DNA from 4 places in the Enterobacter nematophilus genome. Region 1 is predicted to be linked to each of the others. Evidence: predicted binding sites of a transcription regulator. Region 1 holds the regulator's gene; each other region holds the start of a gene.
What was found. Region 1 encodes LexA, which represses DNA repair genes until DNA is damaged. Its sites were predicted from a motif close to TNCTGTATGTACATACAGNA; they were not measured.

Region 1 (7,345 bases):
GGGTTTTACGTCCCAGAACATCCGAGGTGCTAAATGGATAAGTCCACAAAAGAGCTGTTAGCGCAGGCCGAAAAGCTGTGCGCGCAACGCAATGTGCGCCTGACCCCGCAGCGCCTTGAAGTCTTACGCCTGATGAGCCTGCAACAGGGCGCCATCAGCGCCTACGATCTGCTCGACCTGCTCCGCGAAAGCGAGCCGCAGGCTAAACCGCCGACGGTGTATCGCGCGCTGGATTTCCTGCTGGAACAAGGGTTTGTGCATAAGGTTGAATCCACAAACAGCTATGTCCTGTGCCATCTTTTCGATCAGCCAACGCACACATCGGCCATGTTTATCTGCGATCGTTGCGGCGTGGTAAAAGAAGAGGGTGCGGAAGGCGTGGAAGACATCATGCATTCGCTGGCGGCAAAAATGGGTTTTGCCCTGCGCCATAACGTGATTGAAGCACACGGGTTGTGTTCAGCATGCGTTGAGGTGGAAGCCTGCCGGCATCAGGATGCGTGTCAGCACGACCACTCTATTCTGGTAAAGAAAAAGCCGCGTTAAGGGCAAAAGAAAAGGCGGCTTAGAGCCGCCTGTGTGGGTTATTCAGCGTTACCAGCGGTAGTCGTTACGGGTTTCCCAGTCTTTGACTTCGTTTTCCGCCTGATCTTTCTCGTAGCCGTAACGTTCCTGAATTTTACCGACAAGCTGATCGCGTTTGCCTTCAATGACGGTCATATCGTCATCAGTCAGCTTACCCCACTGTTCTTTCGCTTTACCTTTGAACTGCTTCCAGTTGCCGCCGATTTCGTCTTTATTCATCATCGTGTCCTCTTAGTTAAGCGTCGGGTCGTAACGTCCGTTACGTTCTTTTCTGCTGGACGTGATAATAATTGTAGCTAAGGATTCGGCGGTTAATTTCATATTCGGAATCTTTAACCGTCACGATATATCGTGACGGGAGGGAAGCCAGGTATTATTTTGCCAGTGCCGATGCCAGATAAAGGCAAGCGACAGGCCGCGCAGGGAGAGGAATACCGCAAGCGCCAGCCACAAACCGTGATTACCCAGCCAGGGAAGCGTCAGCAGCGTCAAACCAAACCCCGCCGCCGCGACCGCCATACTGTTACGCATCTCCGCCCCGCGCGTTGCACCGATAAACATGCCGTCCAGCAGATAGCACCAGACGCCCACCACCGGCAAGATCACCTGCCAGACGATGTAGTGGTCCGCCAGTTCGCGTAAAGCCGGTAACGAAGTGAGTAATGCAATAATGTCACGGCCAAAACAGGCGTAAATCAGTGCAAACGCCAGCGCCACCAGTCCCGCTTGTCGACAGGCTGCTCGCCAGACATCCCGAAGCTGCCCACCTTCCCGCGCACCGTACGCCTGCCCGGAATGCGCCTCAACGGCATAGGCGAAGCCGTCCAGCGCGTAGGCGGTAAAGGTCAGTAATGTCATCAGGACCGCATTCACCGCGACGATCTCGGGCCCAAGACGGGCACCAAAAACCGTCAGCGCGCCGAAACAGAGCTGCAGCAGCAGCGAGCGCAGCATGATGTCACGGTTGAGCGCCAGCAGCCTGCGGATATTGCCGCGCCATGCGTTTTTGAGCAGCGCAAGGGAGATCCCGCGCATCGCCAGCACGCGCCAGACCATCCACAAGCCAATGAAAAATGTTCCGTATTCGGCAATCGCCGTCGCCAGCGCCGCCCCGCGCACGTCCATATGCAGTCCCATCACCAGCCAGAGATCGAGCACAATGTTGAGAAGGTTTCCCACGACCAGCAAAATCACTGGCGCACGGGCGTACTGCACGCCCAGTAGCCACCCCAGCAGAACCAGGTTTGCCAGCGAAGCGGGCGCGCTGAGCCAGCGGATTTCCAGGAAGCGACGCGCCTGCTCCAGTACCGCCTCACTACCGCCAACAACATGGAGCGCAAGGTCAATCAGGGGCGTGCGCAGTAAAACAATCAACATCCCCGCGCCTAGCGCCAGGATCAGCGGCTGCACCAGCGCACGCGCCAGACGTAACGGGTCTTTCGCACCATACGCCTGTGCCGTGAGCCCGGTAGTGCTCATACGTAAAAACAGCAGCAGCATAAACAGGAAGCTGGTTGCCGTCGCGCCAATCGCCACGCCGCCAAGATAAACAGGGGAATCGAGATGACCAATAACGGCCGTATCGACCAGACCCAGCAAGGGCACGGTGATATTGGAGAAAATCATCGGCAGGGCAAGACGCCACAATGCCTTATCAGATGCCGTCAGCAGTGACATGAGAAATACCGGGAATGGAAAATGAAGCAGGCTACAGCGGAAGCGTAGCCTGTCAGGAAGAGATTACAGCCATTCGCCGTTGCGAATCACGCCAACCGCCAGACCTTCAATAGAGAAGCTCTGTTCGCGGAGGTCGACCACAATCGGGGTGAACTCGTTGTTTTCAGGCAACAGCTGAACGGTGTTACCCTGTTTTTTCAGGCGTTTAACGGTCACTTCGTCATCAATGCGCGCAACCACCACCTGGCCGTTTCGCACATCCTGCGTTTTGTGAACGGCCAGCAGGTCGCCATCAAGAATGCCGATGTCTTTCATCGACATCCCGCTAACGCGCAGCAGGAAATCAGCGCTCGGCTTGAACATACCAGGATCGACCTGGTAGTGACCTTCTATATGCTGTTGTGCCAGCAGCGGTTCACCTGCGGCAACGCGGCCAATCAGCGGAATGCCCGTCTCTTCTTCCACCAGCAGGCGGATACCACGCGACGCGCCTGACACAATCTCAATTACACCCTTACGCGCCAGCGCTTTCAGGTGTTCCTCGGCAGCATTCGGAGAACGGAAGCCCAGACGCTGCGCGATTTCCGCACGCGTGGGTGGCATACCCGTCTGGCCGATATGATCCCGAATGAGATCAAACACCTCTTGCTGCCTGGTCGTTAATGCTTTCATTCCGCCCCCTGGGTGTATATACAGTTATGCTGTGAGTATATACAGTCAAAGGCGATTTTGGAACCAAAAACTGCACAAAAAACCAGGGACTTAATTATTCCTCGAGGCTCATCGGAAATGTGACCAAAGCAGCGTGACCCAGGTAATGGCTGCTGTGATAATCGCCAGCAGCACAGCGGCAGAGCCCATATCTTTCGCGCGGCCAGAGAGCTCGTGGAAATCAGAGCCGATCCGGTCGACCACAGCCTCAATAGCGCTATTGAGAATTTCCACTATCATCACCAGAAGTACGGAACCGATGAGAAGCACGCGGGTAATGGCATCTACATCAAGGAAACAGGCGATGATAACCGCGACGATAGCGGCGACACCTTCCTGGCGAAAAGCAGCTTCATTAACCCAGGCGGCACGGAAACCTTTCCACGAATAGCCGGCAGCTTTGATGATACGCGTTAACCCAGTGGTATTATTGGCCATTAAAAGAACCTTTTTTAAAAAAGAGCGTCAGTAACAGGGGCTGAAGCGCGTTTCGCTGCCGCCTGAAGTATGACGGGTAACAACAGAAATTTTGCGCGCTTTCTGTTATCCTTGCGCCGCAATTGCATTATTAACCAGAGGCTTTACATCGTTTATGTCCGGCTGGCCACGAATTTACTACAAATTACTTAATTTACCATTAAGCATACTGGTAAAAAGCAAGTCTATCCCAGCAGAACCCGCGCTGGAACTGGGGCTCGATACGTCGCGCCCTATTATGTACGTTTTGCCTTATAACTCGAAGGCGGACCTGCTAACGCTTCGCGCCCAGTGTCTGGCGCATGATTTACCCGACCCTCTTGAACCGCTGGAAGTTGACGGCACTTTGCTGCCGCGCTACGTGTTCATCCACGGTGGGCCGCGCGTGTTCACCTATTACACGCCGAAAGAAGAGTCCATCAAGCTGTTCCACGACTATCTCGACCTGCACCGCAGCAATCCTGACCTGGATGTACAGATGGTGCCGGTATCGGTGATGTTTGGTCGCCGTCCGGGCCGCGAAAAAGGCGAAGAGAACCCGCCGCTGCGCATGCTTAACGGCATCCAGAAGTTCTTCGCGGTCTCCTGGCTGGGACGCGACAGCTTTGTGCGCTTCTCCCCTTCCGTCTCCCTTCGCCGAATGGCGGACGAGCACGGCACGGACAAGATCATCGCGCAAAAACTGGCGCGCGTGGCGCGTATGCACTTCGCCCGTCAGCGCCTGGCGGCCGTAGGACCGCGTCTCCCTGCGCGTCAGGACCTGTTCAACAAGCTGCTGGCCTCTAAAGCGATTGCTCGCGCCGTTGAAGACGAAGCGCGCAGCAAGAAAATTTCCCATGAGAAAGCCCAGCAGAACGCCATTGCGCTGATGGAAGAGATCGCAGCGAACTTCTCTTACGAGATGATTCGTCTTTCCGATCGTATTCTCGGCTTTACCTGGAACCGCCTGTATCAGGGCATCAACGTGCATAACGCCGAACGTGTGCGGCAGCTGGCGCACGACGGCCATGAGATTGTCTATGTCCCCTGCCACCGCAGCCACATGGACTACCTGCTTCTCTCCTATGTGCTCTATCATCAGGGGCTGGTACCGCCGCACATTGCCGCCGGTATTAACCTGAACTTCTGGCCAGCAGGCCCGATCTTCCGCCGCCTGGGTGCGTTCTTTATTCGTCGTACCTTTAAGGGCAACAAGCTCTACTCCACCGTGTTCCGCGAGTATCTCGGCGAGCTGTTCAGCCGCGGCTATTCCGTAGAGTACTTCGTGGAGGGTGGTCGTTCCCGTACCGGTCGTTTGCTCGATCCGAAGACCGGCACGCTGTCGATGACCATTCAGGCGATGCTGCGCGGAGGAACCCGTCCGATTACGCTGGTGCCAATTTACATTGGCTATGAGCACGTGATGGAAGTGGGCACGTACGCCAAAGAGCTGCGTGGTGCGACCAAAGAGAAAGAGAGCCTGCCGCAGATGCTGCGTGGCCTGAGCAAGTTACGCAACCTGGGTCAGGGCTACGTAAACTTTGGCGAGCCGATGCCGCTGATGACGTATCTGAACCATCATGTTCCGGATTGGCGCGAGTCCATCGACCCTATCGAAGCGGTTCGTCCGGCCTGGCTGACGCCAACGGTGAACGGCATCGCGTCCGAGCTGATGGTGCGCATTAACAACGCCGGTGCGGCCAATGCCATGAACCTGTGCTGTACGGCGCTGCTGGCTTCCCGTCAGCGTTCCCTGACCCGTGAACAGCTCACGGAGCAGTTGGACTGCTACCTGGACATGATGCGTAACGTGCCGTACTCGGTTGATTCGACAGCCCCTTCTGCTACCGCCAGCGAGCTTATCGATCACGCGCTGCAGATGAACAAGTTCGAAGTCGAGAAAGACACGATCGGCGACATCATCATTCTGCCGCGCGAGCAGGCGGTGCTGATGACGTACTACCGCAACAACATCGCTCATATGCTGATGCTGCCGTCGCTCATGGCGGCCATTATCACCCAGCATCGCCGGATTTCACGTCAGGAGCTGTTGCGCCACGTTGAGACGCTCTACCCGATGCTGAAAGCGGAGCTGTTCCTGCGCTGGAGCAAGGAAGAGCTGGCCGTTGAGCTGGATAAACTGACGGAAGAGCTGCGCCGTCAGGGGCTGATCACCGTTGCGGACGACGAGCTGCACATCAATCCGTCACGCTCCCGCACCCTGCAACTGCTGGCGGCCGGCGCGCGCGAAACGCTGCAGCGCTACGCCATTACGTTCTGGCTGCTGAGCGCGAACCCGTCGATCAACCGCGGCACGCTGGAGAAAGAGAGCCGAACGCTGGCGCAGCGCCTGTCCGTTCTGCACGGCATTAACGCCCCAGAATTCTTCGACAAGGCGGTCTTCAGCTCTCTGGTGCTGACGCTGCGTGACGAAGGCTTCATCAGCGATACGGGCGATGCTGAGCCGGAAGAGACGCTGAAGGTTTATCAGATGCTGGCTGAACTGATTACGTCTGATGTGCGCCTGACGATTGAGAGCGCGACGCAGGGCGAGTGATGTAAAAAAGCCGGGTAGTGGTTCACCTTGCCCGGCCTGACGTTCTGCATAATAAAAAGGCCCGGTAAGCGCTAACGCTACCGGGCCTTATTTTTGAGCCTTGTTAAATCACCGCATTTAGCTCAGCAGCGTAAAGGCAATCATCCCGACAATGGCCCCGGTGGTGCCGAGGATGGTTTCCATCAGCGTCCAGGTTTTCAGGGTTTGCGCTTCGGTCGCGCCGGTAAACTTACCGAACAGCCAGAAGCCGGCGTCGTTAACGTGCGAGACGACAATCGAACCGCCCGCGATGCAGATAGACAGCGCGGCCATCTGCGCACCGGAGTAGTTGAGCTGTTCAATTACCGGCATCACCAGACCTACGGCGGTTAAGCACGCCACGGTTGCAGAACCCTGAATGATACGCACCGCCGCAGCCAGCACGAAGCAGGTTACCGCAATCGGCAGGCCCATCCCGGTCAGCGCTTCACCCAGAGCCGGGCCCACGCCGGAATCTACCAGCACCTGCTTGAACACGCCGCCGGCACCGATCACCAGCAGGATAATCCCCGCAGGCTGCAGCGCCGCACCGCAGATCTCCATCACGCGGTCTTTCGGCATTCCCTGGCGCATCGCCAGGCCGTAAATCGCTACCAGACACGCCACCAGAATCGCCGTGAACGGGTGACCAATGAACTCAAACCATTCGTACGCGGTAGAGCCGACCGGCACAAAGCGCGCGGCGATGGTTTTCAGGCCCACCAGCACCAGCGGGAGCAGGATCAAAGAAAGGCTAAAGCCGAAGGACGGCATTTTACCTTCGCCCAGGTGCGGCTCGGTGATGTCGTCCGGAATGTGCAGCTCAACGTAACGGCTGATGAAATTGCCCCACAGCGGACCGGCGATAATCATCCCGGGGATAGCGGCGCACAGGCCAATCAGGATCATCCAGCCAAAGTCGGCGTGCATCTGGGAGGCCAGCAGCATCGGCGCTGGCCCGGGCAGCAGAAACGCCGCAGCCGCCGCCACGCCCGCAAACAGCGGAATAACCAGCTTCACGAGGTTAGTGCCGGTATGGCGCGCCATGGAGAAGGCGACGCTGATGAGCAGCACCACCGCCACTTCGAAGAACAGCGGCAGCGCGCAAATCAGACCGGCCAGGCCAATCGCGTAGTGCGCACGGCTGTGACCGAAGGATTTGAGCATCTTGACGGCAATCTGGTCGACCGCGCCCGTCTCATGCAGGATCTTGCCAAACATCGCGCCCAGCGCGACCACAATCGCCAGGAAGCCCAGCGTGCCTCCCATCCCTTTTTCCATCGTCGCGGCGATCTTGTCGAGCGGCATACCGGAAAAGAGACCTGCACCAATAGAAACCAC
Region 2 (7,345 bases), on a different contig from region 1:
CCACAGGAGAGGGAGAAGACCATTACGCGGTCAGCTTCACCGCTTCGCTGGAAAAGTCATCCGCTGGCTCGAACTTAAGGTCCAGAGTGGCCAGCAGCGCGCTCGCTTTGTCGTGGAACTCTTTCAGGGTATATTCCAGGCGATCGATCACTTCCTGATCTTTGATAGTAGTAGCCTGCCAGTTGCCGTCTTTGTTAAACAGGCCAAACTGGTAGCTATACGTAAAACGTTTCTCCTCTGCTTCCATTTCCATCCACCAGCCCCAGAATTCACGTTTTTCGGGTGCAGGCTTCACGTTGACGCAAACAGCCAGGCAGTCGAAAAAAAAGCGATTCTCTTCACACTGCTCTTCTCGAATATACGGGCCAAGAGCCATAAATTTCTTAATCAGCCTACTTTTCGGGTGTCCACTCGGTAACGTCATTGCGATCTCCTTTTGTGAAGCCACTGTTTTACCAAACCAGCGAAATTTAGCAATCTATTAACACACTCTCTGGGCGATCCAGCGCGTGATCTCTTTCAAGGCTTTGTCAAAATTCTGATACACCGGGCTGAACGGCACCTCAAGCAATTTGCCATCCGCAGATGACGAAGTGATTAAGCGCGACTCTTCCTCCGGGCTGAACGGATCGTTTTTCCAGAAACCGGAAAGCATCGGCGTCGGGCAGCGGCGTCCAAGCAACCCTTGCGTTTTTAACGAGTAACGATTGAGTTCAACGCGCAGCGCTTCGTCTGAGGCGTCATGCATGCCAAGGCGGCTGGCCAGCACGTCCAGGTACATCTCCGGCACGCTCCCCTGACGGGCAGGATCGCTGAGCAGGGCATGAACCACCGGCCCCAGACAGGCGACAGCTTTCAGACGTGAAGATTCAAGGTAAGCCAGACGCACAGCGACGTTCGCCCCAAAACGGAAGCCAAATGCGGCGACGCGGGTGTGGTCAACCCACGGAACATTTTCCAGCGCTTTAAGCGCATGCTGGTGCAGCAGGCTCGAATCCTGCGTTAACTTCCACTTCGACGAGAACCCAATAGAAGGCATATCGAGCGTCAGCATCGCGATACCCTTTGGTGCGAGGTAGCGCTCATACAGGCTGTAATAGTCGATTTGCAGGGAATCCAGCCCGCCGCACATGAGCACGGTCGGGAACGGGCCGTCGCCTTCAGGCATGTGCAGGAACCCGGTGACGGGCGCACCGCCCGGAACGGCGAACTCAAGCTCGCGCATCTGGCCCGGCAGGCGTTGAGCCGCCTCCTCATAGGCACGATTCGCCAGCGCCTGAGCCTGCTCGGCCAGCTCATCCCCTTTCAAATGCGGATAGGCGGCGATGGCGTAGAGGTTGGCCGCATGCAGCCAGTGCTTGCCGCTTCGCGTGGCGTCCTCCTCCTGGCTGGCTTTTTGCTGCCAGAGCATCGCCTGTTTAGACCATTCGTAGATCCAATTCCCGCCCCGGTAGCCCACCACCGTGTCGTAGAGCTCGCTGTCGGTACGCTCCGACTCGCTCATCACGATACGCGCCTGCACGTCGAGGATCTCACGGGGGTCAATACCGCGCCAGATCCACATCAGGCGGTTAATCATGCGATACCAGTGGGGCACGTTTTTACCGTCTAACGCAGACTGGACGGCAGGCATGGTACCCGGATTAAACCGACGGACCAGCGTCGACGTTTCAGGGTGTTTGAAACGGGGTTTGAAGAGAGTCTCGGTGAGATTCGCCTGCGTCATTGCGTTGCCTCCATGGATACGTCATATAGTGCCCATTGTAACGCGTGGCGGGATAAAAAGAACAACGCCCGGCATAGCCGGGCGTGTAAAGTTACGTACTGAAATTAACGGCCTGAAATAGGCGGTACGAAGACCACGCCCATATCCCACGGCTGTTCAATCCAGGTATCCTGCGGGATATCAATGACGTAATCGTCAACCAGTGGGCGACCCGCTGGCTTAGCGAAGATCGTCACGAAGTGCGCTTTTGGATACATTTCGCGAATAGCGACCGCAGTACCGCCGGTGTCCACCAGATCGTCGATAACGATGAAGCCTTCACCGTCGCCTTCAGCGCGTTTCAGCACTTTCAGCTCACGCTGGTTGTCATGGTCATAGCTGGAGATGCAGACGGTATCGACATGACGAATACCCAGCTCACGTGCCAGCAGCGCCCCCGGTACCAGACCGCCACGGCTGACGGCAATAATGCCTTTCCACTGTTCGGAAGGCATCAGACGCGCAGCCAGTTTGCGTGCGTGAATCTGCAACATGTCCCAGGTGACGACGTATTTTTCGCTCATGTGAAGTGTCCCAGCCTGTTTTTATACGGCTTAAAAAGTGTTCGAGGGGGAAATAGGTTGCGCGAGATTATAGAGATCTGGCGCACTAAAAACCAGTGTTTAGCGCTCCCTGCCTGAGTTTTTACATGCTTTATGCTACCAGCCAGCAGAGAAAGTGGTATTCTCAGTTGCATCTCGCAAGCCCGTCTTGTGGTAACTATTAACCTGCTAACCCTGTGGCCTGCAACCCTGTTTGCAGCGCCTCGACAAGGAGACTTATCGTGTCTGAACTGTCTCAATTATCTCCGCAGCCGCTGTGGGATATTTTTGCCAAAATTTGCTCCATTCCACACCCTTCCTACCATGAAGAACAGCTTGCCGAACATATTATGGGTTGGGCGAAGGAAAAAGGTCTGCACGCAGAGCGCGACCAGGTTGGCAACATTCTGATCCGCAAACCGGCTACCGCAGGCATGGAAAACCGTAAACCTGTTGTGCTGCAGGCGCACCTGGACATGGTGCCACAGAAAAACAACGACACCGTTCATGACTTCACTAAAGACCCAATCCAGCCTTACATCGACGGCGACTGGATAAAAGCGCGCGGCACCACCCTGGGCGCGGACAACGGCATCGGTATGGCCTCTGCGCTGGCCGTGCTGGCAGACGACAGCGTTGAGCATGGCCCGCTGGAAGTGCTGCTGACCATGACCGAAGAAGCGGGCATGGACGGCGCGTTCGGTCTGCAGGCGAACTGGCTGCAGGCAGATATCCTGATTAACACCGATTCCGAAGAAGAAGGTGAGATCTACATGGGCTGCGCGGGCGGGATTGATTTCATCTCCACCCTGCCGCTGTCCCGCGAAGCGATTCCTGCGGGCTTCCAGACCTTCAAGCTGACGCTGAAAGGGCTGAAAGGCGGTCACTCCGGCGGTGATATTCATCTGGGCCTGGGTAACGCTAACAAACTGCTGGCGCGCTTCCTGGCGGGCCACGCGGCCGAGCTGGACCTGCGTCTGGTGGACTTCAACGGCGGCACCCTGCGTAACGCGATCCCACGCGAAGCCTTTGCCACCGTGGCGGTGCCAGCGGCGAAAGCGGACGAGCTGAAAAAACTCTCCAGCGTCTACCTGGATATCCTGAAAAACGAACTGTCGGCGAAAGAGAAAAACCTGACCGTGGTGCTGGAATCTGTGTCTACGGATAAAGCCGCGCTGACCTCGCAGTCTCGCGACAGCTTCGTTCAGCTGCTGAACGCGACGCCAAACGGCGTTATTCGTAACTCTGACGTGGCGAAAGGCGTGGTGGAAACCTCTCTGAACGTGGGCGTGGTGACCATGAGCGACGACAGCGCGGAAATTATCTGCCTGATCCGCTCCCTGATCGACAGCGGTAAAGAGTATGTAGTAAGCATGCTGGAATCTCTGGGTGCGCTGGCGGGCGCGAAAACGTCTGCAAAAGGCAGTTACCCGGGCTGGCAGCCGGATGCAAGTTCTCCGGTAATGGCGCTGGTGCGTGAAACTTATCAGCGTCTGTTCAACAGCACCCCGAACATCCAGGTGATCCACGCGGGTCTGGAATGTGGCTTGTTCAAGAAGCCGTATCCGGACATGGACATGGTCTCCATCGGGCCAACCATTACCGGTCCACATTCGCCGGATGAGCAGGTTCATATCGAAAGCGTCGGCCATTACTGGACGCTGCTGACGGAACTGCTGAAGGCGATTCCTGCGAAGTAATACCCTCACCTCAGCCCTCTCCCTCAAGGGAGAGGGTGAACAATCTGGTGCCACCGGGCTATTACAATCCCAAAACCAACTGACGTTCTAACTGCGGGTCCAGTAATGTGACATGCAGTCCCACAAGCCGAACTCCCCTTCCGCCCCGCCGCTCTTCCCACGCCTTTTTCGCTGTCGCGATAAGATCGTCTTTATTCAGGCGCGGCCAGACGTGCTCCTGCGTTGTCTGTTGAAAGTCGTTAAATTTCAGTTTTATGCCCTGTCGGGCAATCAGTAAATCAGGCTTTACTTTGATCAGGCGTCGTTCCAGCTCCGGATAGAGCTGTTCCGTAATAATGGTTTCGCATTCCGACCAGTCATGGATGTCTTCGCTCAGCGTGCGCTCAACCCCGACCGATTTACGAAGCCGTTCGCTGCTTACGCTGCGCTCATCGATGCCCTGGCTGCGCTCCCACAGCACGCGGCCAAACTTCCCAAAGCGCTTGAGCAGCATCGCCAGGTCGCTTCGCTGCACGTCTTCGCAGGTACGTAACCCCATACTTTCCAGCTTCGCGGCGGAGACTTTACCTACGCCGGGAATTTTGCCAAGCGGCAGCGTTTTTAAAAACGCCGGGACCTCTTCAGGGGTGATGACGTACTGGCCGTTGGGTTTATTTAAATCGGAAGCGATTTTGGCGAGAAATTTTACCGGCGCGACGCCTGCCGACGCGGTGAGATTCAGCTCGTTAAAAATGGTCTGGCGGATCTCCTGCGCCATCAGGGTAGCGGAGCCATGACAGTGCAGGCTATCGGTGACGTCCAGATAAGCTTCGTCCAGCGAAAGCGGTTCAATCAGTGAGGTGTAGCGGGAGAAAATTTCCCGAATATGGTTTGAGGCTTCTTTATAGGCGTCAAAGCGCCCGGGCAAAAGAGTAAGGTGCGGACACAGTTTCAGCGCCATCGCCGTCGGCATGGCGCTACGCACGCCAAATTTGCGTGCAGGGTAATTGGCGGTGCTGATCACACCGCGCTGAACGCGGCTGCCGCCAATGGCGATGGGAATATCCCGCAGCGCCGGGTTGTCACGCATCTCCACTGCGGCAAAAAAGCAGTCCATATCGACATGGATTATTTTGCGCATCGGTCATACCACACATGTATTTATATACAGTATAACAAAAGGCAAAAAATGCGTCAGCTATTTTCCTTACTCACGGCTGTCATATAAATGTGTTACAAACATTCGTAATAAAGCCTTTATATACATATATTTAGGGAATTAATGGAGGGTAATCATTCATGAAGAAAATTCTATCGATTTCGCTACTGTTTCTGGCGAGTGCTGCATCAGCAAATCCAGAAATCATCGCTCATCGGGGTGGCACTGCGGATGCACCTGAAAACACTCTGCCAGCCATTAAGCTCGCGCTTGAAAACAAAGCAGATATCGTCTGGATAACCGTGCAGCTAAGTCTGGATGGCGTACCGGTTCTCTATCGACCAGCCGATCTGAAAGCGTTAACCAATCTGCAGGGAAAGGTGTCACAGTATACCGCTGAAGAACTGGCAAAGGCGGATGCCAGCGTGAAGTGGAAAGATAAGGGCCTGCCGGAAAACCTGCTTAATTCCCCGATACCGACGCTGAAGTCGGTACTGAGCGCCTGGCCAGACACGCGATTTTTCATTGACATCAAATCGCCGGATGCCGATCCGGCGACCATGAGCAACGCGCTGCTTAACGTATTGAAAGAGACCAACAGCCTGAATCGGGTTCGCGTCTATTCAACCGAAGATCGCTATATGGAAGCATTGCCTGCCGAAATCCCCCGCTTTGTCACACGCAGCGAGACTCGCACGCGTCTGGCCACGATTTCGCTGAGCCACGAATGTCTGCCTCCTTCACAAAAAATGGACGATTACTGGTATGGGCTTGAGTTAAATCGAAAAGTAGAGGTGGTTGAGAAATTCACCTTAGGCGAAGGTGTCTCTCCTGCAACATTAACGTGGGACAAAGAGGCCGTTGATTGCTTCCGCTCTCAGGGCAATGCCCATCTGATTTTTATCGGCGTGAACTCTGAAGAGGATTACCAGAAGGCGAAAACACTGGGTGCCGAAGGGGTTCTTGTGGACTCGCCAGCCAAAGCCAAAAGCTGGAAATAAATGAAAAAGGCCGCAAGAAGCGGCCTTTTTCTAGATGATCCTATGCTGGTCCCGAGCCATCCGTTTTTTACGCGCATCGCACGGTTCCGGGCAGTCGCACACCTTTTCCATTCCGATGGAAGAGATACCTCCACAGCTGCCCTGAATGCTTTTACGCTTGATGATCCAGCCTAAAGACATGCCGAAGATCACCAGCAAAAATACCGCAAAGGTTGCCAGAAAGGTCAGCACGATCAGCCTCCGAAATCATCAAGAAGGATATTCTCATCTTCCACGCCGAGATCTTTCAGCATCTTGATCACGGCGGCGTTCATCATTGGCGGACCACACATATAGAACTCGCAGTCTTCCGGTGCCGGATGCTGTTTGAGGTAGTTTTCATACAGCACGTTGTGAATGAACCCCGTATAGCCCGTCCAGTTATCTTCCGGTTGCGGATCGGAGAGCGCCACGTGGAAAGTGAAGTTAGGGTTCTCACGCGCCAGCTGTTCGAACTCATCGTCGTAGAACATTTCGCGCAGCGAGCGCGCACCGTACCAGAAGCTGATTTTACGCTTGCTGCCGAGCCGCTTGAGCTGGTCAAAGATGTGCGAGCGCATAGGGGCCATACCCGCACCGCCGCCGATAAAGACCATTTCCGCGTCGGTATCTTTAGCAAAGAACTCACCGAACGGACCGGAGATCGTCACCTTGTCCCCTGGCTTAAGGGACCAGATATACGACGACATCACGCCCGGCGGCGCGTCAGGCACGTTTGGCGGCGGCGTGGCGATACGCACGTTGAGCATGATAATGCCCTTCTCTTCCGGGTAGTTAGCCATGGAATAGGCGCGAAGCGCGGGCTCTTTTACCTCGGAAACAAAGCGGAAGAGATTAAATTTATCCCAGTCGGCCCGGTACTCATCGGGCACGTTGAAGTCCGCATACGCCACGGTGTGCGCCGGACAATCAATCTGGATATACCCGCCTGCACGGAACGGCACGCTCTCCCCTTCAGGGACACGCAGCTTAAGCTCTTTAATGAACGTAGCTTTGTTATCGTTCGAGATAACCTCGCACTCCCATTTTTTCACGCCGAAGATCTCTTCCGGCAGCTCAATCTTCATGTTCTGACGCACCGCGACCTGGCACGCCAGGCGGCAACCCTCTTTCGCTTCACGCTTCGTGATATGCGACAGTTCAGTTGGCAGAATATCTCC
Region 3 (7,345 bases), on a different contig from region 1:
CGGGCGTTTGCGGAACCTGGTCATTACACTGGTCTGTTTTTTTATCGCCTCCGCGTCCGTTGAGTTGCTTTTCCCCTGGCCGTGGCTGTTTGCCCTGGGCCTGACGCTCTCCACCAGCGGGTTTATTTTGCTGGGCGGTCTGGGGCAGCGCTACGCCACTATCGCCTTCGGTGCCTTGCTGATCGCCATCTATACCATGCTGGGCGTTTCCCTGTACGACCAGTGGTACCAGCAGCCTGTGCTGCTGCTGTTGGGCGCCATCTGGTATAACCTGCTGACGTTAACCGGTCATCTGATCTTCCCGGTTCGCCCTTTGCAGGATAACCTCGCTCGCAGCTATGAGCAGCTAGCCCACTATCTTGAACTAAAGTCCCGGCTGTTCGACCCGGATATCGAAGAAGAAAGCCAGGCGCCGCTTTACGATCTGGCGCTGGCAAACGGCCAGCTGGTCGCCACCCTAAACCAGACGAAAGCCTCGCTTCTTACCCGACTGCGCGGGGATCGCGGCCAGCGGGGAACGCGCAGAACCTTACACTACTATTTTGCCGCTCAGGACATTCATGAACGCGCCAGCTCCTCGCACGTTCAGTATGCCGCCCTGCGCGAGAAGTTCCGCTACAGCGACGTCATGTTCCGCTTCCAGCGCCTGCTTTCCATGCAGTCTCAGGCATGCCAGCAGCTCGCGCGCTCCATTCTTCTGCGCACGCCCTATCAGCACGACTCCCGCTTCGAACGCGTGTTTAGCCATCTTGATGCGGCACTCGACCGCGTGCAGGCCAGCGGAACGTCACCGGAACAGATCAAAGCGCTGGGTTTTCTGCTCAACAACCTGCGGGCGATTGATGCTCAGCTGGCGACGATTGAGTCCGAGCAGGCGATGGCGCTGCCGGGCAGCGAGATGGATAACCAGCTTGCAGATGACAGCGTGCACAGCGTGAGCGATATGTGGCTACGTCTGAGCCGCAACTTCACGCCGGAATCGGCGCTGTTTCGCCACGCGGTGCGAATGTCCCTGGTCTTATGCGTGGGGTATGCTTTTATCCAGATAACCGGTTTGCACCACGGCTACTGGATCCTGCTGACCAGCCTGTTTGTCTGTCAGCCGAACTATAACGCCACCCGACACCGCCTGGCGCTGCGTATTATCGGCACGCTGGTCGGGGTCGCGATCGGCCTTCCGGTACTCTATTTCGTGCCGTCCATTGAAGGACAGCTGATCCTGATCGTGATTACCGGCGTGTTGTTCTTCGCGTTTCGCAACGTGCAGTACGCCCATGCCACCATGTTCATCACGCTGCTGGTTCTGCTCTGCTTTAACCTGCTGGGTGAAGGGTTCGAGGTCGCCCTGCCCCGCGTGCTCGATACCCTGATTGGCTGCGCTATCGCCTGGGCCGCCGTCAGCTTTATCTGGCCGGACTGGCGTTTCCGTAATCTACCGCGCGTGTTAGACAGGGCCATGAACGCCAACTGCCGATACCTGGATGCCATCCTTGAGCAGTACCATCAGGGCCGCGATAACCGCCTGGCTTACCGGATAGCGCGCCGCGATGCGCACAACAGCGATGCAGAACTGGCCTCGGTCGTCTCTAATATGTCAACGGAGCCTCGCGCCACGGCCGAGATTCGTGAGACGGCTTTCCGGCTGCTCTGCCTGAACCATACCTTCACCAGCTACATTTCCACGCTGGGCGCCCACCGTGAAAAACTCACCAACCCGGGCATCCTCAACCTGCTGGATGACGCGGTCTGTTATGTCGACGATGCTTTGCATCACCGGCCAGCCGATGAACCGCGCGTGAGGCAGGCGCTGGATGAACTGACCCAACGTATTGCGCATCTTGAGCCCGGGAACGACAGCAAAGCGCCTCTGGTGCTTCAGCAGATTGGCCTGCTCATCGCCCTGCTGCCAGAAATTTGCCGTCTGCAACAGCAAATCGCTACCTGGAGGAGTGATTCTCCTGTGGCTCAGGCAGCGCATTAAACCACTCCGTCAACTCCCGGCGAATGCCGGCCGGGAGTGCCGCCTCATGCAGCCCCTCGATCGCCCCTTCCAGCGCGAAGAGCACTTTAATACTCAGCGCTTTATTTTTTGCCCGCATCTTTAGCCAGCACTCCCTGGCGCCAAGCGCCCGCAGCGTTTCTTCGTTGGTTATGCCCGCTTCAAAGAGCAGTACTTCCAGCTGAAAGGTCAGGTTTGGCAGGTCCTTAAGTCGATTGCGCTGATGGCGCTGGTAACGCTCTTTTCTTGCCGCATTGAGTGCGAAAGAGGAGAGCTGAAGCAGACGCTCCCTGTCCTGCCACAGCCCGTCATCCACCCGGTAATAGTTGAGGAGCACCGGACGGCCCCGCTTCATCAGGGTCAAAAAAGAAGCGGCATTTTTCACACAGTATTTTGCGCTTTCTTCACAGGCGCGGAGATAGAGCTCACCGTCTGACACCATGGCAAAAACCGCATCATCCACCGCCAGGGTATAGCCGCCGAACAGCGCGCGATGATGAATTTCACCCAGCGGTGAGAGGTATTCCTGGGATTTATAAATCCGTTCATAAGATATCTTTTTCATGATATTTCCCTTCAAAATCATAAAGTAACAACGAAATTTCTTACTAGCGGATCCGTTAGCAGGAAAATAGGCAACTTAGCGTCGTTGAGCAAGATGATTTTTCGAAGGGCATCAACATTGAATGAATTTTGCGAGTCGCTTTCCGAAAATGAGGTTGATCTTTATGCACACAGGGGTTACTGTATATCCATACAGTAACTACAGGGCTGGAATGAATATGTACACTTCAGGCTATGCAAATCGCTCAACTTCTCTCTCCTCTACCGCGGGCACTGTCGCGCAGAACACCGTTGGGGGTGCTTCGACGGGGCTTATTAGTGAAGTGGTTTACCGTGAAGACCAGCCTCTGTTGACCCAACTCCTGCTGCTTCCGTTATTACAGCAGCTTGGTCAGCAATCGCGCTGGCAGCTCTGGCTGACGCCACAGCAGAAACTGAGCCGTCAATGGGTGCAGTCCGCAGGCCTGCCCCTGGCAAAGGTGATGCAGATCAACCAGCTTTCTCCCTGCGATACCGTCGAGTCGATGATTCGCGCGTTACGTACCGGAAATTACAGCGTGGTGATCGGGTGGTTACCGGAAGAATTGACGGAAGAGGAACATTTTCGTCTGACCGAAGCGGCTGAAGAAGGGAATGCGATCGGGTTTATCATGCGCCCGGTTCGTCCAGATTCTTATCGCAGAGGACAACTTTCTGGGCTAAAAATTCACTCAAATTTGTATCATTGAGTGAAATTAAGATTTTTCCTGGAATTTTTTTTGACCGCAAGATGCGGTTTTAGTTCCCGGCCTCAAAATTGCGGCAAGGCTTGTCTGGTGCGGTTCTCCTTAATTTTATTGCACAAAATTCGTTCTAAAAATGTTAAATAATAGGTATACGGAACTTTTTTTTTCATATGCCTGACAGACTTCACACTTGTAAGTTTTCAGCTACGTTGTAGACTTTACATCGCCAGGGGTGCTCGGCCTAAGCCGAAGATATCGGTAGATTTATATTTGACCACGCCCCCCGGTGAAGGATTTAACCGTGATTCTCTCTTGAGACCTTCATGGCGAATTTTGGATGATAACGAGGCGCAAAAAATGAAAAAGACAGCTATCGCGATTGCAGTGGCACTGGCTGGCTTCGCTACCGTAGCGCAGGCCGCTCCGAAAGATAATACCTGGTATGCAGGTGGTAAACTGGGCTGGTCTCAGTTCCACGACACTGGCTGGTACAACAGCAGCCTGAACAACGATGGCCCTACTCACGAGAGCCAGCTTGGTGCAGGTGCGTTCGGTGGCTATCAGGTTAACCCGTATGTTGGTTTTGAAATGGGTTACGACTGGTTAGGTCGTATGCCATACAAAGGCGACACCATCAATGGCGCTTTCAAAGCTCAGGGCGTTCAGCTGACCGCTAAACTGGGTTACCCAGTAACTGACGATCTGGACGTGTACACCCGTCTGGGCGGCATGGTATGGCGTGCAGACTCCAGCAACAACCTCGCTGGCGACGACCATGACACTGGCGTTTCCCCAGTATTCGCTGGTGGCGTTGAGTGGGCTATGACCCGTGACATCGCTACCCGTCTGGAATACCAGTGGGTTAACAACATCGGTGACGGTGCTACCGTTGGCGTTCGTCCAGACAACGGCATGCTGAGCGTAGGTGTTTCCTACCGTTTCGGCCAGCAGGAAGATGCAGCACCAGTTGTTGCTCCAGCGCCGGCTCCAGCTCCAGAAGTACAGACCAAGCACTTCACTCTGAAGTCTGACGTTCTGTTCAACTTCAACAAAGCGACCCTGAAACCAGAAGGTCAGCAGGCACTGGATCAGCTGTACACCCAGCTGAGCAACCTGGATCCTAAAGACGGTTCTGTAGTGGTTCTGGGCTTCACCGACCGCATCGGTTCTGACGCTTACAACCAGAAACTGTCTGAGAAACGTGCTCAGTCTGTTGTTGATTACCTGATCTCTAAAGGTATCCCAGCTAACAAGATCTCCCCACGTGGTATGGGCGAATCTAACCCAGTTACTGGCAACACCTGTGACAACGTTAAAGCTCGCGCTGCACTGATCGACTGCCTGGCACCAGATCGTCGCGTAGAGATCGAAGTTAAAGGCGTTAAAGACGTTGTAACTCAGCCAGCGGCATAAGTTATCGTCTTATAAAAAAACCCCGCCATGCGGGGTTTTTTATTGTCTGAAGAAAACAAAAATCTATTTTTTGCCCAACAACGCCTGAAGGTCGTTTTTCAGTGACGACATCTGGCTGGCGTACTTCTCTTTATGTTCGGCATCCTCAATCAGCTGCACGATGGTTTCCGACAGGGTCTTACCACGCCGTTGCGCCAGCCCGGCCAGACGCTGCCAGACCACGAATTCAAGGTCGATGGATTTTTTCCGGGTATGCTGATGCTCGGCATTAAAATGCCGTTTACGTCGCGCGCGGATAGTTTGCTTCATCCGGTTTAACAGCGCGGGATTAATGTGCTTCTCAATCCAGCCATTAACCTGTACCGGTTCATTTTCGAGGGTCAGCAAAATATCCACGGCTTCTTGCGCAGCGCTGGCTTCGATGTAGCAGGTGATCAGCTCCCCTTCACGGTGCTTTTTGACCAGGTACTTCCATTTCCAGCCGCTTTCGAGATTTTCCAGTTGTTGATATTTCATTGCGATCTCAGTGTTACCACGTAACTCTGTTCAGAATATCAGTTTTTTAGCAATCTGCTGAAAAGAAATCATATCCTGTGAGTGAGTGCAGCCAATCCGCCTGCTGAAATACCCAATCCTGCTTGGGTAGAGCCCCCCGCTTACGGTATACTCCACGCTTTTACATCTGACTAAAAAACATCAACTTTGACCATTACGAAACTAGCATGGCGTGACCTTGTTCCGGATGCCGAGAGCTATCAGGAACTGTTTGCACAGCCCGATCTCGCAAAAGAACACGAATTCATCCTTAGCGATACGCAACCACGCTTACATTATGCGCTGGAACAGACGTTAAGCCCGTGGGCGACATCGCCCTTCATGCTGCTGAAAGCCCCGGAAGAAGCGGAATATCTGACGCTGCTTGGGGATGCCATGCGCCAGCTGCGGCCGGACACCAACGCGGTATTTGGCGGCCAGTATCGTATCGCGGGGCATAATATTACCTTCGAACCGGCGGACCAGGCAGACGGTCGTTTTGCTGCTAAAGGCGAGGTGATTACCGCTAATTGGGTCGAGGCTGAACAGCTCTTTGGCTGTCTGCGCCAGTTTAACGGTGAGCTTTCCCTGCAGCCGGGGCTGGTGCATCGTGCAAACGGTGGCGTGCTCATCATCTCTCTGCGCACCCTGCTCTCGCAGCCGCTGCTGTGGATGCGCCTGAAAACCGTTGTGACTCAACAGCGCTTTGACTGGGTCGGCTATGACGAGTCTCGTCCTCTTCCTGTCTCCGTGCCGTCCATGCCGCTGTCGCTGACCGTCGTGCTGACGGGTGACCGCGAATCGCTGGCGGACTTCCAGGAGATGGAGCCGGAGCTGGCCGAGCAGGCGGTTTACAGCGAATATGAAGACAACATTCAGATTGCCGATGCGGACGACATGGCGCAGTGGTGTCAGTGGGTAATGGCCGTGGCGGAACGTTTTGCATTGCCAGCGCCTGCCGCTGACGCGTGGCCGGGTTTAATCCGCGAAGCCGTTCGCTATACCGGTGACCAGGAAACCCTGCCGCTCTGCCCGCTCTGGATCGGCAAGCAACTGCGTGAAGTGGGTACGATCAGCTGTAACGGTGCGTTTACCGGCGAACAGCTCACGCAGATGCTGGCGCAGCGAGAGTGGCGCGAAGGCTATCTTGCTGACCGCATGCAGGATGAAATTCTGCTGGAACAAATTCTGGTCGAGACAGAAGGCGAACGCGTTGGGCAGATCAACGCCCTCTCGGTGATCGAGTTTCCTGGCCATCCGCGGGCGTTCGGTGAACCCTCGCGAATCAGCTGCGTTGTGCATATTGGCGATGGCGAGTTTACCGATATTGAACGCAAGGCCGAACTGGGCGGCAATATTCACGCCAAAGGCATGATGATCATGCAGGCGTTTTTGATGTCTGAGCTGCAGCTTGAGCAGCAAATCCCCTTCTCCGCCTCGCTGACGTTCGAACAGTCCTACAGCGAAGTGGATGGCGATAGCGCCTCTATGGCGGAGCTGTGCGCCTTAATCAGCGCCCTGGCGGACGTGCCGATCAACCAGAACATCGCGATTACCGGTTCGGTCGATCAGTTTGGTCGTGCTCAGCCCGTTGGCGGTCTGAACGAAAAAATTGAAGGCTTCTTCTCTGTCTGCCAGCAGCGCGGTTTAAACGGCAAACAGGGTGTGATTATTCCGGCGCCTAACGTACGCCATCTCAGCCTGTGCCAGGATATTCTGGACGCGGTTGAACAAGAACAGTTCGCCATCTGGGCCATCGAAGGGATTGAGGATGCACTACCCTTACTGACAAACCTGGTTTGGGATGGCGAAGGTCAGACAACCCTGATGCAGACTATCCAGGAGCGCATTGCTCAGGCGACACAGCAGGATGCTCGTCATCGTTATCCATGGCCGTTACGCTGGATGGGTTGGTTCAGTTCGAACTGATCGGACTTGTTCAGCGTACACGTGTTAGCTATCCTGCGTCCTTCACTAAAATAAGGCTTACTGAGAACATGGTAGATAAACGCGAATCCTATACAAAAGAAGATCTTCTTGCCTCTGGTCGCGGTGAACTGTTTGGCGCGAAAGGCCCACAGTTACCGGCCCCGAACATGCTGATGATGGA
Region 4 (7,345 bases), on a different contig from region 1:
CGCTGCTCGCCGTCGCGCACGGCGGCGTACAGCCGGCTCCACAGTCCTTCCCCCAGGGTTTTGGTGACCACCAAACCCTGGCGTTCAAAACTCTCCACCACCCAGTGCGGCAGCGCCGCGATACCCATGCTGGCCGCCACCATCTGAATCAACAGCAGGGTGTTGTCCACGCTTTTCAGCTGTGGGCTAATGCCTGCAGGCTGCAGGAAGTGGCGCCAGATATCCAGACGACTGCGCTGAACCGGGTAAATCAGTAATGTTTCCGTTGCCAGATCCTCTGGCGTGATGCGCGTTTTGGCCGCCAGCGGATGGTCCGGCGCCAGCACCAGGCGCACTTCATAATCGAACATCGGCGAATAGTGCAGGCCGCTGCGCGGCAGGATGTCGGACGTCATCACCAGATCCAGCTCGCCCTGCTGGAGCGAGGGCTGCGGGTCGAACGTCACGCCGGATTTAAAGTCCATCTCCACCTGCGGCCACTTCTGGCGAAAGTTCTCAAGCGCGGGGGTCAGCCACTGGATACAGCTGTGGCACTCAATGGCGATCCGCAGTTTGGTCTGCTGCGGCTCGTTACACGCCTGCAGCGCGCTGGCGATCTGCGGCAGTACCTGATTCGCCAGTTGAAGAAGAATTTCACCCTGCGGCGTAAAGCGCAGAGGCTGGCTCTTACGCACAAAAAGACGAAATCCGAGGCGTTGTTCCAGATCGCTGAACTGGTGAGAAAGGGCGGACTGGGTCTGGTGCAGCGTGGCCGCAGCCGCCGCGAGCGAACCGCAGTTCCGCAACGCTTGTAGCGTTTTCAGGTGTTTAATCTCGATCATGAAAGTCCTTCACTCCGCCATGAACATTTTGCGCTTGAGGAATATACAGTACCTGCCAATTATAGATGTGTAAACATCTGGACGTCTAAATAACGAATTTCACAAGGGGCATACCATGACAATCCGCAATCACACTCTCGGTTTTCCTCGCGTTGGCCTGCGCCGCGAGCTGAAAAAAGCGCAAGAAAGCTACTGGGCGGGCAACGCCTCCCGTGAAGAACTGCTGGCGGTGGGGCGGGAGCTGCGCGCCCGTCACTGGGATCAGCAAAAACAGGCGGGTATTGACCTGCTGCCGGTGGGCGATTTCGCCTGGTACGACCATGTTCTGACGACCAGCCTGCTGCTGGGCAACGTGCCGGCTCGTCATCAGAACAAAGATGGATCGGTGGATATTGATACCCTGTTTCGCATCGGCCGCGGCCGCGCACCAACGGGTGAGCCAGCGGCAGCGGCGGAAATGACCAAGTGGTTTAACACCAACTATCACTATATGGTGCCGGAGTTCGTCAAAGGTCAGCAGTTTAAGCTGACCTGGACGCAGCTTCTGGACGAGGTGGATGAAGCGCTGGCGCTGGGCCATCAGGTGAAGCCCGTATTGCTGGGGCCGGTAACCTACCTGTGGCTGGGTAAAGTGAAGGGCGAACAGTTTGACCGCCTCAGCCTGCTGAACGATATTCTGCCGGTCTATAAGCAGGTCTTGATTGAGCTGGGCAAGCGCGGCATTCAGTGGGTGCAAATCGACGAACCGGCGCTGGTGCTGGAGCTGCCGCAGGCGTGGCTCGATGCCTTCAAACCGGCGTATGACGCGCTCGCCGGACAGGTAAAGCTGCTGCTGACCACCTATTTTGAAGGCGTGACGCCCAACCTGAAGACCATTACCGCGCTGCCGGTTCAGGGCCTGCACGTTGACCTGGTTCACGGTAAAGACGATGTGGCGGAACTGCACAAGTGCCTGCCTGCAGAGTGGCTGCTCTCCGCCGGTCTGGTTAACGGCCGTAACGTCTGGCGCGCCGATCTGACCGAGAAATACGCGCAAGTTAAAGACATCGTCGGTGAACGCGAGCTGTGGGTGGCATCATCCTGCTCGCTGCTGCACAGTCCGATCGATCTGAGCGTGGAGACCCGTCTCGACCCTGAAGTGAAAAGCTGGTTTGCTTTCGCCCTGCAAAAATGTGAAGAGCTGGCGCTGCTGCGCGACGCGCTGAACACCGGCGACACGGCGGCGATTGCCGACTGGAGCGCACCGATTCAGGCGCGCCGTCACTCGTCACGCGTGCACAACCCGGCGGTAGAAAAACGTCTGGCGGCCATCACCGCCCAGGACAGCCAGCGCCAGAGCCCGTACGAGGTACGTGCCGAAGCCCAGCGCGCCCGCTTCAACCTTCCCGCGTGGCCGACCACGACGATCGGCTCCTTCCCGCAGACTACCGAGATCCGCGGCCTGCGTCTGGACTTCAAAAAGGGCAACCTGGATGCGAACCACTACCGCACCGGCATCGCGGAACACATCAAGCAGGCGATTATCGAGCAGGAGCGCCTGGGGCTGGACGTGCTGGTGCACGGTGAAGCCGAGCGTAACGACATGGTGGAGTACTTCGGTGAACACCTGGACGGCTTCGTCTTTACCCAGAACGGCTGGGTGCAAAGCTACGGCTCCCGCTGCGTGAAGCCGCCGGTGGTCATCGGTGACGTCAGCCGTCCGGAGCCGATCACGGTTGAGTGGGCGAAGTACGCCCAGTCACTGACCGACAAGCCGGTAAAAGGCATGCTGACCGGCCCGGTGACCATTCTTTGCTGGTCGTTCCCGCGCGAAGACGTGACCCGCGAAACCATTGCCAAACAGATTGCGCTGGCGCTGCGTGATGAAGTGGCGGATCTGGAAGCGGCTGGCATTGGCATCATCCAGATTGACGAACCGGCGCTGCGCGAAGGTTTGCCGCTGCGCCGCAGCGGCTGGGATGCCTACCTGCAGTGGGGCGTGGAAGCGTTCCGCATCAACGCCGCGGTGGCGAAGGACGACACCCAGATCCACACCCACATGTGCTACTGCGAATTTAACGACATCATGGATTCGATTGCCGCGCTGGATGCTGACGTCATCACCATCGAGACCTCGCGTTCAGACATGGAGCTGCTGGAGTCGTTTGAAGAGTTCGACTATCCGAACGAAATCGGACCGGGCGTGTACGACATTCACTCGCCGAACGTCCCGAGCGTGGAGTGGATTGAGGCGCTGCTGAAAAAAGCCGCTCAGCGCATTCCGGCGCAACGCCTGTGGGTGAACCCGGACTGCGGGCTGAAAACCCGCGGCTGGCCGGAGACGCGTGCGGCGCTCGCCAACATGGTGAAGGCGGCGCAGAATTTGCGTCAGGCTTGATAACGCGCAGGCCCGGTAAGGCGTAGCCGCCACCGGGCTTTTTTTACGCTTTTTTCCCGCCGTACTGGCTAAACCACGCCAGCATTCTCTGCCAGCCATCTTTCGCGGATTCCGCGTGATAGCTCGGACGATAATCGGCGTTAAACGCGTGCCCGGCATCCGGATACACCACAATCTCCGCTTTTGCATTCGCCGCGCGTAGCGCATGACGCATGGTCTCGACGGTATCAAGCGGGATGCCGGTATCCTGACCGCCATATAGCCCTAACACCGGGGCATTGAGATCGGTAGCGATATCAACCGGATGTTTCGGTGAGTTCAGCGTCTTTTCACCCACCAGTTTGCCGTACCAGGCCACGGCCGCTTTGAGCTGCGGGTTATGCGCGGCATACAGCCAGCTAATACGTCCACCCCAGCAGAAACCGGTGACCATTAAGCGGTGCGGGTCGCCGCCGTTGCGCGCCGCCCAGCTGGCGACGTGGTCGAGGTCTGCCAGCACCTGCGCGTCCGGCACTTTGCTGACCAGGTTGCTGAACAGCGTCGGGATATCGCTGTAGTCATTCGGATCGCCCTGACGGAAGTAGAGCTCTGGAGCAACGGCCAGATATCCTTCAAGGGCCAGGCGGCGGCAAAGATCGCGAATATGTTCGTGAACGCCGAAAATCTCCTGAACCACAATCACGATGGGCAGCGGGCCGTCTGCCGATTTTGGTCGCGCGTGCCAGGCAGGCATATTTTCCCCCTGAGAGGGGATGGAGGTCTCGCCCGCCGTAATGGCCTCTTCTGAGGTTGAGACGATGGTTGAAGCATGCGGAGCCGCAGCAGGTGCAAATCCGGTTTTTTCAGTCATGGCATTCTCCGTACCAATGAGTTAGCGCAAAGGTAAATATAGACACCAGGTTAACAACCCACAGTGCCTTAAACGGTCTATCTTTTGTGCAGCACACGACGATATAACTTGTTAATGTGATGTGAATCACTTTTTGATGGAAATTCAATGCAATCATTTTCATTCATGGTGAGATGCGTCACGAAATTATGCTTACCGCTTCTGTAAAGTACCGTTTTACTTCTTCTGACTAACCGACCCACAGAGGAGTCACCTATGTCTAAGTCTGATGTTTTTCATCTCGGCCTCACTAAAAACGATTTACAAGGGGCTACGCTCGCTATCGTCCCTGGCGATCCAGAGCGTGTGGAAAAGATCGCCGCGCTGATGGATAAGCCGGTCAAGCTGGCTGCCCATCGTGAATTCACCACCTGGCGCGCAGAGCTGGATGGCAAAGCGGTGATTGTGTGCTCTACCGGTATCGGTGGCCCGTCTACCTCTATCGCCGTGGAAGAGCTGGCGCAGCTGGGCATTCGTACTTTCCTGCGTATCGGTACCACCGGCGCGATTCAGCCGCACATCAACGTCGGCGACGTGCTGGTGACAACCGCATCCGTGCGTCTGGACGGCGCAAGTCTGCACTTTGCGCCGATGGAATTCCCGGCAGTGGCTGATTTCGAATGTACCACCGCGCTGGTTGAAGCAGCGAAATCCGTGGGCGCAACCACTCACGTGGGCGTGACGGCCTCCTCTGATACCTTCTATCCAGGCCAGGAACGCTATGACACCTTCTCAGGCCGCGTAGTGAGCCGCTTCAAAGGCTCAATGGAAGAGTGGCAGTCTATGGGCGTGATGAACTACGAAATGGAATCCGCAACGCTGCTGACCATGTGCGCAAGCCAGGGTCTGCGTGCCGGTATGGTGGCGGGCGTTATCGTCAACCGTACCCAGCAGGAAATCCCGAACGCCGAAACCATGAAGCAGACCGAAAGTCATGCGGTGAAAATCGTGGTTGAAGCGGCCCGCCGCCTGATCTAGTCCTCCTCGCTGAGATAAAAGGCCGACGCGTTCGGCCTTTATTTTTTGCGTAGCGCCTCGCAGGAAAACCCTTTCAAACTGGACGTTTATACAGCACAATCTTATTTTGTGCGGGTAATACGTTGATGCAGGGGGTATTGTGGATATCTCAATCCTGATTTATGCGGTGATTGCGCTGGCGGGCGTGGGGATAGGCTGGCTGATTTCCAGCTACCAGCACGCGCAGCAGAAAGCCGAGCAGCTGGCGGAGCGTGAAGAGATTGTCGCCGAACTTAGCGCAGCAAAACAACAGCTTGCGCTGAGCGACCACTGGCGCGACGAGTGCGAGCTGCTCAATAACGAACTGCGCAACCTGCGTGATATTAACACCTCGCTGGAGGCCGATCTTCGCGAAGTGACTACCCGCCTGGAATCCACCCAGCTGCACGCCGAAGACAAAATCCGCCAGATGATCAACAGCGAGCAGCGCCTCAGCGAGCAGTTTGAGAACCTCGCCAACCGCATTTTCGAGCACAGCAACCGCCGCGTTGATGAGCAAAATCGCCAGAGTCTGAACAGCCTGCTGACGCCGCTGCGCGAACAGTTGGACGGCTTTCGCCGTCAGGTGCAGGACAGCTTTGGTCAGGAAGCCCGCGAACGCCACACGCTGGCGCATGAGATCCGCAATCTTCAGCAGCTGAATGCCCAGATGGCGCAGGAGGCGGTCAACCTGACGCGGGCGCTGAAAGGCGATAACAAAACCCAGGGTAACTGGGGGGAAGTGGTACTTACCCGCGTGCTGGAGGCCTCTGGCCTGCGGGAAGGGTATGAATACGAAACGCAGGTGAGTATTGAAAACGATGCCCGCTCGCGAATGCAGCCGGATGTGATCGTGCGTCTACCGCAGGGCAAAGATGTGGTCATTGACGCCAAAATGACGCTGGTGGCCTATGAGCGCTACTTCAACGCCGAAGATGACTATACGCGCGAATCGGCGCTGCAGGAGCACATTGCTTCCGTGCGTAACCATATTCGCCTGCTGGGCAGAAAGGATTATCAGCAGCTGCCGGGGCTGCGCTCGCTGGACTACGTGCTGATGTTTATCCCGGTCGAACCCGCGTTTTTGCTGGCGCTCGACAGACAGCCCGAACTGATCACCGAAGCGCTGAAAAATAACATTATGCTGGTCAGCCCCACCACGCTGCTGGTGGCTTTGCGGACCATTGCCAACCTGTGGCGCTATGAACATCAGAGCCGCAATGCCCAGCAAATTGCCGATCGCGCCAGCAAGCTGTACGACAAAATGCGTCTGTTCGTGGACGATATGTCCTCCGTCGGGCAAAGCCTGGATCGAGCGCAGGATAACTACCGCCAGGCGATGAAAAAGCTCTCCTCGGGGCGTGGCAACCTGCTTGCGCAGGCTGAAGCATTCCGCAGCCTGGGGGTGGAGGTTAAACGCGAGATTAATCCGGAATTGGTCGAACAGGCCACAGCGCAGGACGAAGAGTTCCGGCTGCGTGAAGGCAGGGATGAACAAAATTCCGCCAGCCAGGACAACGATTTAGCGGCGGATTTATCGCCAGATGAACAGCCAGCGCGTTTCTTTCGCGGTGGTTGAATCGTAGGGCAATTGCGCCCAATCTGTTACACTTCACGAACATTTGACTGATTAGCAGGCTCTGAGATGGTTGACGATTCACAAGACACGACGCACTTTGGCTTTCAGACTGTAGCCAAAGCGCAGAAAGCTGACATGGTGGCCCACGTATTTCATTCCGTGGCGGCGAAGTACGATGTGATGAATGACTTGATGTCGTTCGGCATTCATCGCTTGTGGAAGCGCTTCACCATCGACTGCAGCGGTGTGCGTCGTGGACAAACGGTTCTCGATCTGGCTGGCGGTACGGGCGATCTGACGGCGAAATTCTCCCGTCTGGTGGGCGAAAACGGTCGCGTTGTACTGGCTGATATTAATGACTCCATGCTTAAAATGGGACGCGAAAAGCTGCGTAACATCGGCGTGGTGGGGAACGTGGAATACGTGCAGGCCAACGCCGAAGCGCTGCCGTTCCCGGACAATACCTTTGACTGCATCACTATTTCCTTCGGTCTGCGTAACGTCACCGATAAAGAAAAAGCGCTGCGCTCCATGTACCGCGTGCTGAAGCCGGGTGGACGCCTGCTGGTGCTCGAGTTTTCTAAACCGATTATCGACCCGCTGAGCAAAGCCTACGACGCCTATTCCTTCCACGTGCTGCCGCGCATTGGCGAGCTGGTGGCAAACGACGCGGAAAGCTATCG

Region 2: dinB (DNA polymerase IV) is a predicted target of LexA. The motif match lies at 5,140-5,159, and genes of this name have one in related genera.
Region 3: sulA (SOS-induced cell division inhibitor SulA) is a predicted target of LexA. The motif match lies at 2,742-2,761, and genes of this name have one in related genera.
Region 4: rmuC (DNA recombination protein RmuC) is a predicted target of LexA. The motif match lies at 5,142-5,161, and genes of this name have one in related genera.

What each region holds. Positions count from the first base shown of each region.
Region 1 covers NZ_JAPKNE010000010.1:69,082-76,426, forward strand. The annotation lists gene zur (zinc uptake transcriptional repressor Zur) at 34-546, shown strand; gene OSH03_RS19710 (CsbD family protein) at 595-804, opposite strand; partial or broken gene OSH03_RS22120 (hypothetical protein) at 854-928, opposite strand; gene dinF (MATE family efflux transporter DinF) at 925-2,262, opposite strand; gene lexA (transcriptional repressor LexA) at 2,326-2,934, opposite strand; gene OSH03_RS19725 (diacylglycerol kinase) at 3,043-3,411, opposite strand; gene plsB (glycerol-3-phosphate 1-O-acyltransferase PlsB) at 3,566-5,986, shown strand; gene gntU (gluconate transporter) at 6,104-7,345, opposite strand, start outside.
Region 2 covers NZ_JAPKNE010000006.1:68,943-76,287, reverse strand. The annotation lists gene crl (sigma factor-binding protein Crl) at 23-424, opposite strand; gene frsA (esterase FrsA) at 482-1,726, opposite strand; gene gpt (xanthine phosphoribosyltransferase) at 1,831-2,289, opposite strand; gene pepD (cytosol nonspecific dipeptidase) at 2,550-4,007, shown strand; gene dinB (DNA polymerase IV) at 4,069-5,127, opposite strand; gene OSH03_RS16040 (glycerophosphodiester phosphodiesterase family protein) at 5,286-6,146, shown strand; gene nqrM ((Na+)-NQR maturation NqrM) at 6,177-6,380, opposite strand; gene nqrF (NADH:ubiquinone reductase (Na(+)-transporting) subunit F) at 6,380-7,345, opposite strand, start outside.
Region 3 covers NZ_JAPKNE010000001.1:928,612-935,956, forward strand. The annotation lists gene yccS (YccS family putative transporter) at 1-1,981, shown strand, start outside; gene OSH03_RS04495 (TfoX/Sxy family DNA transformation protein) at 1,938-2,564, opposite strand; gene sulA (SOS-induced cell division inhibitor SulA) at 2,782-3,291, shown strand; gene ompA (porin OmpA) at 3,646-4,701, shown strand; gene matP (macrodomain Ter protein MatP) at 4,765-5,217, opposite strand; gene OSH03_RS04515 (AAA family ATPase) at 5,404-7,164, shown strand; gene fabA (bifunctional 3-hydroxydecanoyl-ACP dehydratase/trans-2-decenoyl-ACP isomerase) at 7,233-7,345, shown strand, end outside.
Region 4 covers NZ_JAPKNE010000013.1:56,655-63,999, forward strand. The annotation lists gene metR (HTH-type transcriptional regulator MetR) at 1-821, opposite strand, end outside; gene metE (5-methyltetrahydropteroyltriglutamate--homocysteine S-methyltransferase) at 937-3,198, shown strand; gene OSH03_RS21230 (dienelactone hydrolase family protein) at 3,242-4,048, opposite strand; gene udp (uridine phosphorylase) at 4,304-5,065, shown strand; gene rmuC (DNA recombination protein RmuC) at 5,205-6,662, shown strand; gene ubiE (bifunctional demethylmenaquinone methyltransferase/2-methoxy-6-polyprenyl-1,4-benzoquinol methylase UbiE) at 6,729-7,345, shown strand, end outside.